Regions from separate parts of the Peribacillus sp. FSL E2-0159 genome, predicted to be linked through region 4. Evidence: predicted binding sites of a transcription regulator. Region 4 holds the regulator's gene; each other region holds the start of a gene.
What was found. The regulator LexA, encoded in region 4, represses DNA repair genes until DNA is damaged. The targets are predictions, from matches to a motif close to CGAACATATGTTCG.

Region 1: a site for LexA is predicted at 1,307-1,320, ahead of recA (recombinase RecA). Genes of this name have one in related genera too.
Region 2: a site for LexA is predicted at 993-1,006, ahead of addB (helicase-exonuclease AddAB subunit AddB). Genes of this name have one in related genera too.
Region 3: a site for LexA is predicted at 767-780, ahead of NYE63_RS18560 (UV damage repair protein UvrX). Genes of this name have one in related genera too.

Annotation. Positions count from the first base shown of each region.
Region 1 is NZ_CP152053.1:1,838,351-1,840,562, reverse strand. It holds gene recA (recombinase RecA) at 115-1,161, opposite strand; gene NYE63_RS09150 (competence/damage-inducible protein A) at 1,509-2,212, opposite strand, start outside.
Region 2 is NZ_CP152053.1:1,304,581-1,306,792, forward strand. It holds gene NYE63_RS06510 (TVP38/TMEM64 family protein) at 1-347, shown strand, start outside; gene lepB (signal peptidase I) at 381-944, shown strand; gene addB (helicase-exonuclease AddAB subunit AddB) at 1,134-2,212, shown strand, end outside.
Region 3 is NZ_CP152053.1:3,810,478-3,812,689, reverse strand. It holds gene NYE63_RS18565 (NlpC/P60 family protein) at 1-419, opposite strand, end outside; gene NYE63_RS18560 (UV damage repair protein UvrX) at 835-2,094, shown strand; gene NYE63_RS18555 (YolD-like family protein) at 2,123-2,212, shown strand, end outside.
Region 4 is NZ_CP152053.1:2,032,413-2,034,624, reverse strand. It holds gene NYE63_RS10065 (LysM peptidoglycan-binding domain-containing protein) at 1-272, opposite strand, end outside; gene lexA (transcriptional repressor LexA) at 431-1,054, shown strand; gene NYE63_RS10055 (LysM domain-containing protein) at 1,295-1,420, opposite strand; partial or broken gene NYE63_RS10050 (glucosaminidase domain-containing protein) at 1,520-1,901, opposite strand.

The sequences.
Region 1 (2,212 bases), 190 kb from region 4:
AAGAAGTCTGTAAATCTGATTTCAATGCCATATAAACCTCTGGAAATTTCACACTTTTCTCAAAATATATAGAAAAGGCCTAAGCGAACAAGCTTAGGCCTTTTCCAAATACCATTAATCAAGCAATTCAAAATGCTCTTCTGGTTCATTTTCTTCTGGTGGTAATTCATGCTCGCCATCGAGATTATAGTGATCTCTGATTTTCTGAGAAATTTCCTGAGCGATATCCTGATTTTCTTTCAAGAACAGCTTCGCATTTTCGCGGCCTTGTCCGACACGCTCTTCATTGTATGAATACCACGAGCCGCTTTTAAGGACGATATCAAGATCTGCACCCATATCGATGATTTCACCTTCCTGGGAAATCCCTTGACCATACATGATGTCAACTTCCGCTTGACGGAATGGTGGAGCAACCTTGTTTTTTACAACTTTGATTTTGGTTTTATTACCGACAATTTCATTTCCTTGTTTTAGTTGTTCCGCACGACGCACTTCCAGACGAACAGTTGAATAGAACTTCAATGCCCGGCCTCCCGGAGTCGTTTCAGGATTCCCAAACATAACACCGATTTTTTCACGGACTTGGTTAATGAAAATGGCAATGGTATTTGATTTATTAATGGCACCTGATAGTTTTCTTAGTGCCTGAGACATCATCCGGGCTTGAAGACCCATATGGGAATCTCCCATTTCGCCTTCGATTTCAGCTTTAGGAACAAGTGCTGCCACCGAGTCAATGACAATTATATCCACCGCTCCACTTCGAACTAACGCTTCAGCGATCTCTAAGGCTTGTTCACCCGTATCAGGCTGTGAAAGCAGTAACTCATCGATATTCACACCAAGTTTTTCTGAATATGCTGGATCTAAGGCATGCTCTGCATCAATGAATGCAGCCGTGCCGCCAGTCTTTTGTACTTCTGCAATAGCATGTAAAGCAACAGTCGTTTTACCGGAGCTTTCAGGTCCATATATCTCAATGACCCGGCCTCTTGGATATCCGCCCACTCCCAATGCTACGTCCAATGCTAAAGAACCGCTTGAAATCGTTGAAATCCTACGATCAGACTGTTCCCCAAGTTTCATAATGGAACCTTTACCAAATTGTTTTTCAATTTGTTTTAACGCCATATCTAAAGCCGCTTGACGATCACTCACTCAATTTCCTCCTCTATATTCAAATAATCGGCTGTCCGATTAAAGGTGTACTTACGTTAGCAATTATTTGAGATCAAGGTTTGTATCCTGTCTCAAAACCTATCTTTACTATATACTCTTTTTACTATTTTGCCAAGCAAAAAGTCGAACATTCATTCGTTTTTTTCTTTCGGGATATTCTTTGTAAAAAAGCGTTTTATCTTAAGGAAATCCCCATTTCGTTTCTCGTACTCCCTAAAAAAAACATTTTCATTGAATTAACTTTCTTCTTTTTTCCCTATTTTTCAAGAAACAAACTTCTCAGACCAAATAAAAAGCAGAGCTGTAAAAAGCTCTGCTTATAGCGATTATAAATCCCTTAATAGGTAGTGACAGCCGTACTTCACACTCCGAATACGGTTTTGCGCCCTGCTTCCGGAAAGATTCAACTCCTTGAAATGAGTGTTCCCATCCCGATAGGAAATGCCAATAAATACTGTCCCTACAGGCTTGCCTTCTTGTTCATCCGGCCCTGCAACACCCGTAAAGCTTATGCCTACATCCGCATCGAGCTTGCTCCGGACATTAGAGGCCATTTCCATTGCACACTCACCGCTGACCACCCCATGCTCAGATATCGTATCATCACTGACGCCGAGGACATTCGACTTCGCATCATTCGTATAGCAGACAATTCCGCCTTTGAATACTTTACCGGCACCCGGGATGGTTGTCAGCTGTTCTTGGAACATCCCTCCGGTCAAGCTTTCAGCTGCCGCGATTGAAAGCTTGCGGACCGTTAATTCTTTTACAAGTTCCTTTATTAGCGAAGTATTATCACTTCCATAATGGAACTTGCCGACTCTGCTAAGAATTTCTTTTTCCGCTTCTAAAATAAGCTCTTCGCATTTTTCTTTAGAAGAGTCTTTAGCGGTGATCCTTAACGTCACTTCCCCTTCGGCTGCAAGCGGAGCAATTGTCGGATTCGTTTGATTGACAAGGAGATCTTCAATCACCGTTTCAAGTTCAGCTTCACCTATACCGTAGAACCGAAGAACCTTGGAATCGATCC
Region 2 (2,212 bases), 730 kb from region 4:
GATTTTTGCAAAAGCATAAACAGGTGCAGAGGTTGATGGTTTGGGTGGAAACCCATGGATTCGGTCCTTTGTTCATATTGCTCTGCTTCCCTTTTACACCTTCGGCTATCGTTAATATCGTAGCAGGACTTTCAAAAGTCAGTCCCTTGCAATATGGACTTGCAGTAGTGGGAGGGAAAGCGGTGATGATTTTTACGATCAGCTTCGTAGGTTACGATTTAGTATCTTTAATTCATAAGCCTCTGCGTACGATCATTATCGGGATCGTCATCTTTATCCTGTGGTATGTGGGGAAAAGATTGGAATTCCGGTTAAATAAAAGCATGAAGAGGGAAGAAGGACAATAAATTAGTATATAAATGTAGTAGGGGTTGAACTAGATGGAAAAAACAAACAAGAATTCTTTATCCGATTGGATAAAACCAGCGATGATAGCTTTTGTTATTTACATCTTAATCCGTACATTTTTCTTTTCAAGCTATGATGTTGAAGGGAAGTCGATGCAGCCGACCCTTGAAGATGGAAATAAACTTGTCGTGAATAAAATCAATTACCAGATTCATGATATCAACCGTTTTGACATTATTGTTTTTCATGCGAATTCACATGAAGATTATGTTAAGCGAGTTATAGGGATTGCAGGCGACCGAATTCGTTATAAAGATGATTGGCTTTACGTAAATGGTGAGAAGGTGGATGAGCCTTATCTTGAGAAATTCAAGGAAGGTTTCCCAGGACAGGACTTTACGGGTGATTTTACATTAAAAGAATTGACGGACATGACCAAAGTTCCGGAGGGCAAGCTTTTTGTCATGGGTGATAATCGTCTTGAAAGTGCTGACAGCCGTCACTTTGGTTATATACCGGTTGAAAATGTTGTCGGTAAAGTGGATGTTAGATATTGGCCGGTCAAAGAATTCAGTTATAAATTTACAGGTGAATGATTGTGGAAGCCCAAAAATTATGAGGGCTTTTTCTTTTGGGGAAAAACACGAACGCACGATTGGTGTTTTTTAAAGGGAAACGGTAAAATAATAGAAAGTAAATCTAATTGGATACAGAAACCTAGTCAAAAAGACGAAAGTATTTCTGGTATGATGGATCTAGATATTATGTTGTAAGGGGGAAAAGAGATGTCACTCCGTTTTTTACTGGGAAGATCGGGTGCAGGGAAAACTTCGAATATATTGGGCGAAATTCGCTCCAAATTGGCAGAAGATCCCGAAGGAAATCCAATTATCTACCTCGTTCCTGATCAGATGACGTTTCTATCTGAATATAAATTAATTAAAACACCAGGCCTTGCCGGAATGATTCGGACACAGGTTTTCAGTTTTAGCAGGCTTGCTTGGCGCGTTCTTCAGGAAACGGGGGGGATGAGCCGGCTACATTTGGACAGTGTTGGCGTTAATATGTTGATACGGAAGATCATGGATGATAAAAAGGAAGAGTTAAAGATGTTTCGTCGATCTGCCGATAAGCAGGGGTTCATTGCACAGATGGAGCTAATGCTGGCTGAGTTCAAGCAGTATTGCATCCAACCTGATGACATTCAAAACTATTTGGCCGAAACCTCACAGGCCGGCAGCGGCATTCAGGATAAACTGCATGATCTTGAATTGGTCTATCAGGCTTTTGAGGATGAAATGGTTAACAAATATTTAGATTCCGAAGATTATTTCACTTTGCTGATCGAAAAAATGGCAGAGTCTTCATATATAAGGAATGCAGATATATATATCGATGGTTTTTATAGCTTGACTCCACAGGAATTATTGATTGTGGAAGAAATGATGAAGCTGTGCAGGAGTGTAACGATCTCGCTGACGTTAGATCAGCCCTACAGACAATATGCTCCGGATGATTTGCAATTGTTCAGGCAAACAGGAAATCTTTATCATCACCTTTATCAGGCTGGATTGAGGAATGGCATAACAATTTCAGAAGATCGAATCTTAAAAGGATCGGAAAGGTTTGGAAAGAGTCCGGGGCTGAATCATCTGGAAACCTATTTTGCCATTCGACCTGCACAAACGTTTGAGCAGTCACCTGATGTAACGATCGCCCAGGCAGTTAACCGCAGAGCTGAGATTGAAGGGGTTGCCCGGGACATCTTGTCGCTGGTCAGACAGAAACAGCACCGTTTCCGTGATATTGCGATTTTAGTCCGTAATGGAGAAGCATACGCAGATATTTTACAAACTGTTTTTCG
Region 3 (2,212 bases), 1.8 Mb from region 4:
CCTTGTGATTTCTGGAATACGTAATAGACGAAGCCTGAGCAGTCGAATCCAGTTGGTGTTGTTCCGCCCCATTTGTAGGGTTTGCCTATTAACGTCTTTGCATAGCTGATCAAGCTTGTATTATTGACCTTATAAACACCAAGCGCATTAAATGTGCCACGGCCGGCAATTCCATCGGCAGTTAACCCTTTAGCTTTTTGGAATTTTTTTACTGCGGATACAGAATAGGTGCCGTAATATGTAGTCAGTGAACCTGAATATGTGAAATAACCTTTGGTTTTTAAAAGTTGTTGTAGTTGTTTGACATCACTATGTGTCATTCCGGGTCTGAGGGTTTGGTCTCCAATATTGGCAAAGGCTTGCAGTGGGGTTAGCATCATGGCAGATGCAACAGCAGCTGAAGCGATCCATTTCTTCATAATTTTCATTTCCTCTCTATCTATCTCTCTATTATTCTTAACAATATTATCCTACAATACCATTATGACAATTAGACATAATTTTGGTTACAGTTTCATTACAAAAAATGAGTATTAAGACTAAAGTTTAAGTAGACGAAAGCCTGTTGAAAATGGTGAAAAAAATTAAAAAAACTAAGCATAAGGACTCATTAAGAATTATTCAAGCTACCAATTGATTCTTTTCCAAAAAAACTATTTGGAATTATAGTATAAATTTGGTATTATACCCATTTTTAGTATTTATTATATTTTTCAAGGGAATTACGATAAAAAGTAGAAATTTGTATGAAAACTTCCATTGAATAAGAACGTATATTCGGTTAAAGTTATGAATATAATAAAAGCGAACGTATATTCTTGTTAGGGTGAAGAAATGATGGATTATGGGACGATGCCGAAACAATCAATTATGTGTATCGATATGAAAAGTTTTTATGCAAGCTGTTCAGCGGTCATGCTTGGTCTGGACCCGCTTGATTGTTATCTGGCGGTGGTTGGTGATTTGAAGAGGACAGGGAGCATTGTGCTTGCGGCTTCTCCAAAGATGAAGAAGGAATTTGGCATCAAGACAGGTTCGCGGATGTTTGAGATTCCGAATGATCCAAGGATTGTGGTCGTTGAACCTAAAATGGCGACCTATTTAAGGGTCTCGACGGAAATCACCCGCTTGTTCAACCGTTATGTGCCCAAAGAAGCGATTCACGTATATAGTGTGGACGAAAGTTTTGTGAAAGTCGATGGTGCCGCTTCTTTATGGGGAGATGCCCGGATGATAGCTGAAAAGATAAAAGATGAAATCGAACGGGAATTACAGCTCCCCTGTGCCATTGGAATTGGACCGAACATGCTTATGGCAAAACTTTGCCTTGATTTGGAAGCCAAACATAAAGGGATTGCCGAATGGAAGTATGAGGATGTGCCAAGCAAACTTTGGCCGATTTCCCCGCTTCGTGAAATGTGGGGGATCGGCAGGCGCGTAGAAAAAACCCTTCATGGAATGGGAATATTTACGGTTGGGCAGCTTGCCAATTATGATCTTGAATTACTTGAAGAGAAGTTTGGAATTATGGGCAATCAGCTTTACCACCATGCGTGGGGAATAGATTTATCTGATATGGGGGCAGCGATCATCGAAGGGCAGGTCAGCTTCGGCAAAAGTCAAATCCTGCTGCGGGATTATAAGGAGGAGCATGAGGTAAAGCAGGTCATGCTGGAAATTTGCGAAGAAGTTGGAAGAAGGGCACGCACCCATCGTAAGGCAGGAAGGACGGTGAGCCTAAGCATTGGTTACAGCAAGGATGAGTTTGGCGGAGGTTTCCATCGTTCGCGTTCGATTAGCGAATCGACCAACATTACGATGGAGTTATATAAAGTGTGCCTGGAGCTTTTTCATGAGAACTATAAGCAAAAAACGGTTCGGAGCATAGAGGTCAGACTCTCGAATATTGTGGATGATAACGAAATGCAGCTGACTTTATTTGATGCTTCGCGCTGGAAGAAGCGGGAATTGAGTTACACGGTTGATCGAATCCGCCATAAATATGGAGCCAAATCGTTATTACGTGCAGTTTCATATACGGAAGCGGGTACAGCCGTTTACCGAAGCAGGCTGCTTGGTGGGCATAAGGCGTAAGGGTGACTTTGAAGGGAGGGAAAAAAGAATGATTCGTGATCGCGGCCGTATCAAATGGACATCGATGATGTTGCCGGAGCATGTGAAGATGCTTCGGGATTGGGTGGTGGAAGATGGC
Region 4 (2,212 bases):
TTAACCGGTATGACGATGACTTGACCAGGTTTAATCGAATCCGCCCTGACTCCATTATGCTCTTCTATCCAACCAATGAATTCTTTTTTTGTCAAATTTGCTTCTTCATATTCTTCAGCAATTCCCCAAAGGGTGTCACCTTCACTTACTTCTATAGAAAGGAAATCTTTTTTTTGATCATTGTTCAATGTACAAGAGAATAAAACTGAAAAGATGAATACTGATCCCGCTAATAGAATCGTATAAATATAATTTTTGTATAATTTTTTCATAATTATTTTCCCTCCAAAGCGAATGTTCGTTCGTATGTTATGATCGAATTATAATACGAACGTTTGTTTCAGTCAACAACAAAATTCGAACTTATGTTTGTATAGAGTTGGGGGCCATGCTATAATGTAGCAAAGAACATTGGGGAAGAGGTGCACAAATGACTAAACTATCAAAACGGCAGCAAGATATTCTTGATTTCATTAAAGAAGAGGTCCGACAAAAAGGGTATCCACCTTCCGTACGGGAGATTGGTGAAGCAGTGGGACTTGCATCAAGTTCAACAGTACACGGACATTTATCCCGCCTGGAAAGTAAAGGCCTGATTAGACGTGACCCAACCAAGCCAAGGGCCATTGAAATAATGAATTCCGAGGAAGCGAACAATATTCCCAAAGTTAATGTCGTGAACGTGCCGTTACTTGGAAAAGTAACAGCGGGCATGCCTATAACGGCCATTGAGAACATAGAAGAATACTTTCCGCTTCCTGAAAGCATGGTTCCACATGATGACCATGTATTCATGCTGGAAATCATGGGTGAAAGTATGATCGAAGCAGGAATTCATGATGGAGATTATGTCATCGTGAAACAACAAAGCAGTGCCAATAATGGAGATATCGTCGTGGCCATGACTGAAGATGATGAAGCCACTGTAAAACGATTCTTTAAGGAACCGGATTACATAAGGCTTCAGCCTGAAAACTCAAATATGGAACCAATTATTTTACGAGATGTTTCGATACTTGGAAAAGTAATAGGCTTATATAGACAAATACACTAAAAGCGCTAACCGCGCTTTTTTTTTGTTTGTTTAATTTATGTCCCAGATTCTCTCAATATGCATATGGAAGAGTAGATTTTGAGATATTTTTAATAGAATCAATTTTTCATGGGAATATTAACATCCTTTATATCGGATGAAAGGATATTATTGACTGTCTTGATATATGTACTTTCGAAAGAAACCTATTTCAACTAAAAAAGGAGAGCGGTAAATTACCGCTCCCAGTTAAATTTCATTTTACTCTAAACTTTGGTTCACTTTTATAAGGTTTAGATCGACCAAGCCATTCCACTGCTGAATCTGTACTTGTGTTGAACCATATGCCTTTGCAAGCCCAGAGACTGAATCCCCCTTTTTGACAATATGATAAACCTCTTCGATGTTTGCGTCATATTTAGTTAAATCGCTTGTTTCGATTAGGTTTACCAGTTTTTCTATATATTTCGGGTCCGAGGCGTAACCCGCATCGAATATTGCTTTGAGTGCTTTTTTGTAATCTTTTTCTCCAATTACAGCTGTATATAGACTTCTATTCCACGAAGTCCCCATTTCATATAGATTGGCAAGATCTCTAAGACTTTCTTCCAGTTGGGTATTTTCTGAATTTGTTCCATACTTGAACGGGCACACCGTTGACATATTCCATTGTTTGAATAATGACAGACTCTCCCTTAAAGTCACCTTTTGTACCAAATATATTTTTTCCTTGATTTGCTAACAAGCTTGTCCCATATCCACTCTCCAAACAAGCTTGTGCAATGACAACAGAAGGTAAAATTTTAAATTCCTTTTGAATTTTCTGGGCATAAGGAGCAATTTCCTTAATAAACGTTTCCTTGCTCATAAGAACTCCCCATTATTAGAAACACTTTATTATTTACTGTTTATCTTCATTCTTATCGTATTCTAAACTATGGGAAAGGTTACAGCTTGTCCAACAAAGAAAGTTCAGAAAATTGTTTACTATGGATAACATGCCTAAAGTGGCTCTCTCCGCGTTTTATTAAACCATTACAGAAAAAGCCGTCAATCCAAAAATTAATGGATTTATGGATTTTAAATTGAACTCTGAAAATCTTCAAAACTTATTTTGTATAACCTTTCAATAATTAATTTTTAAATATGTATTCATATACTATGGTATAAAACCTTGAT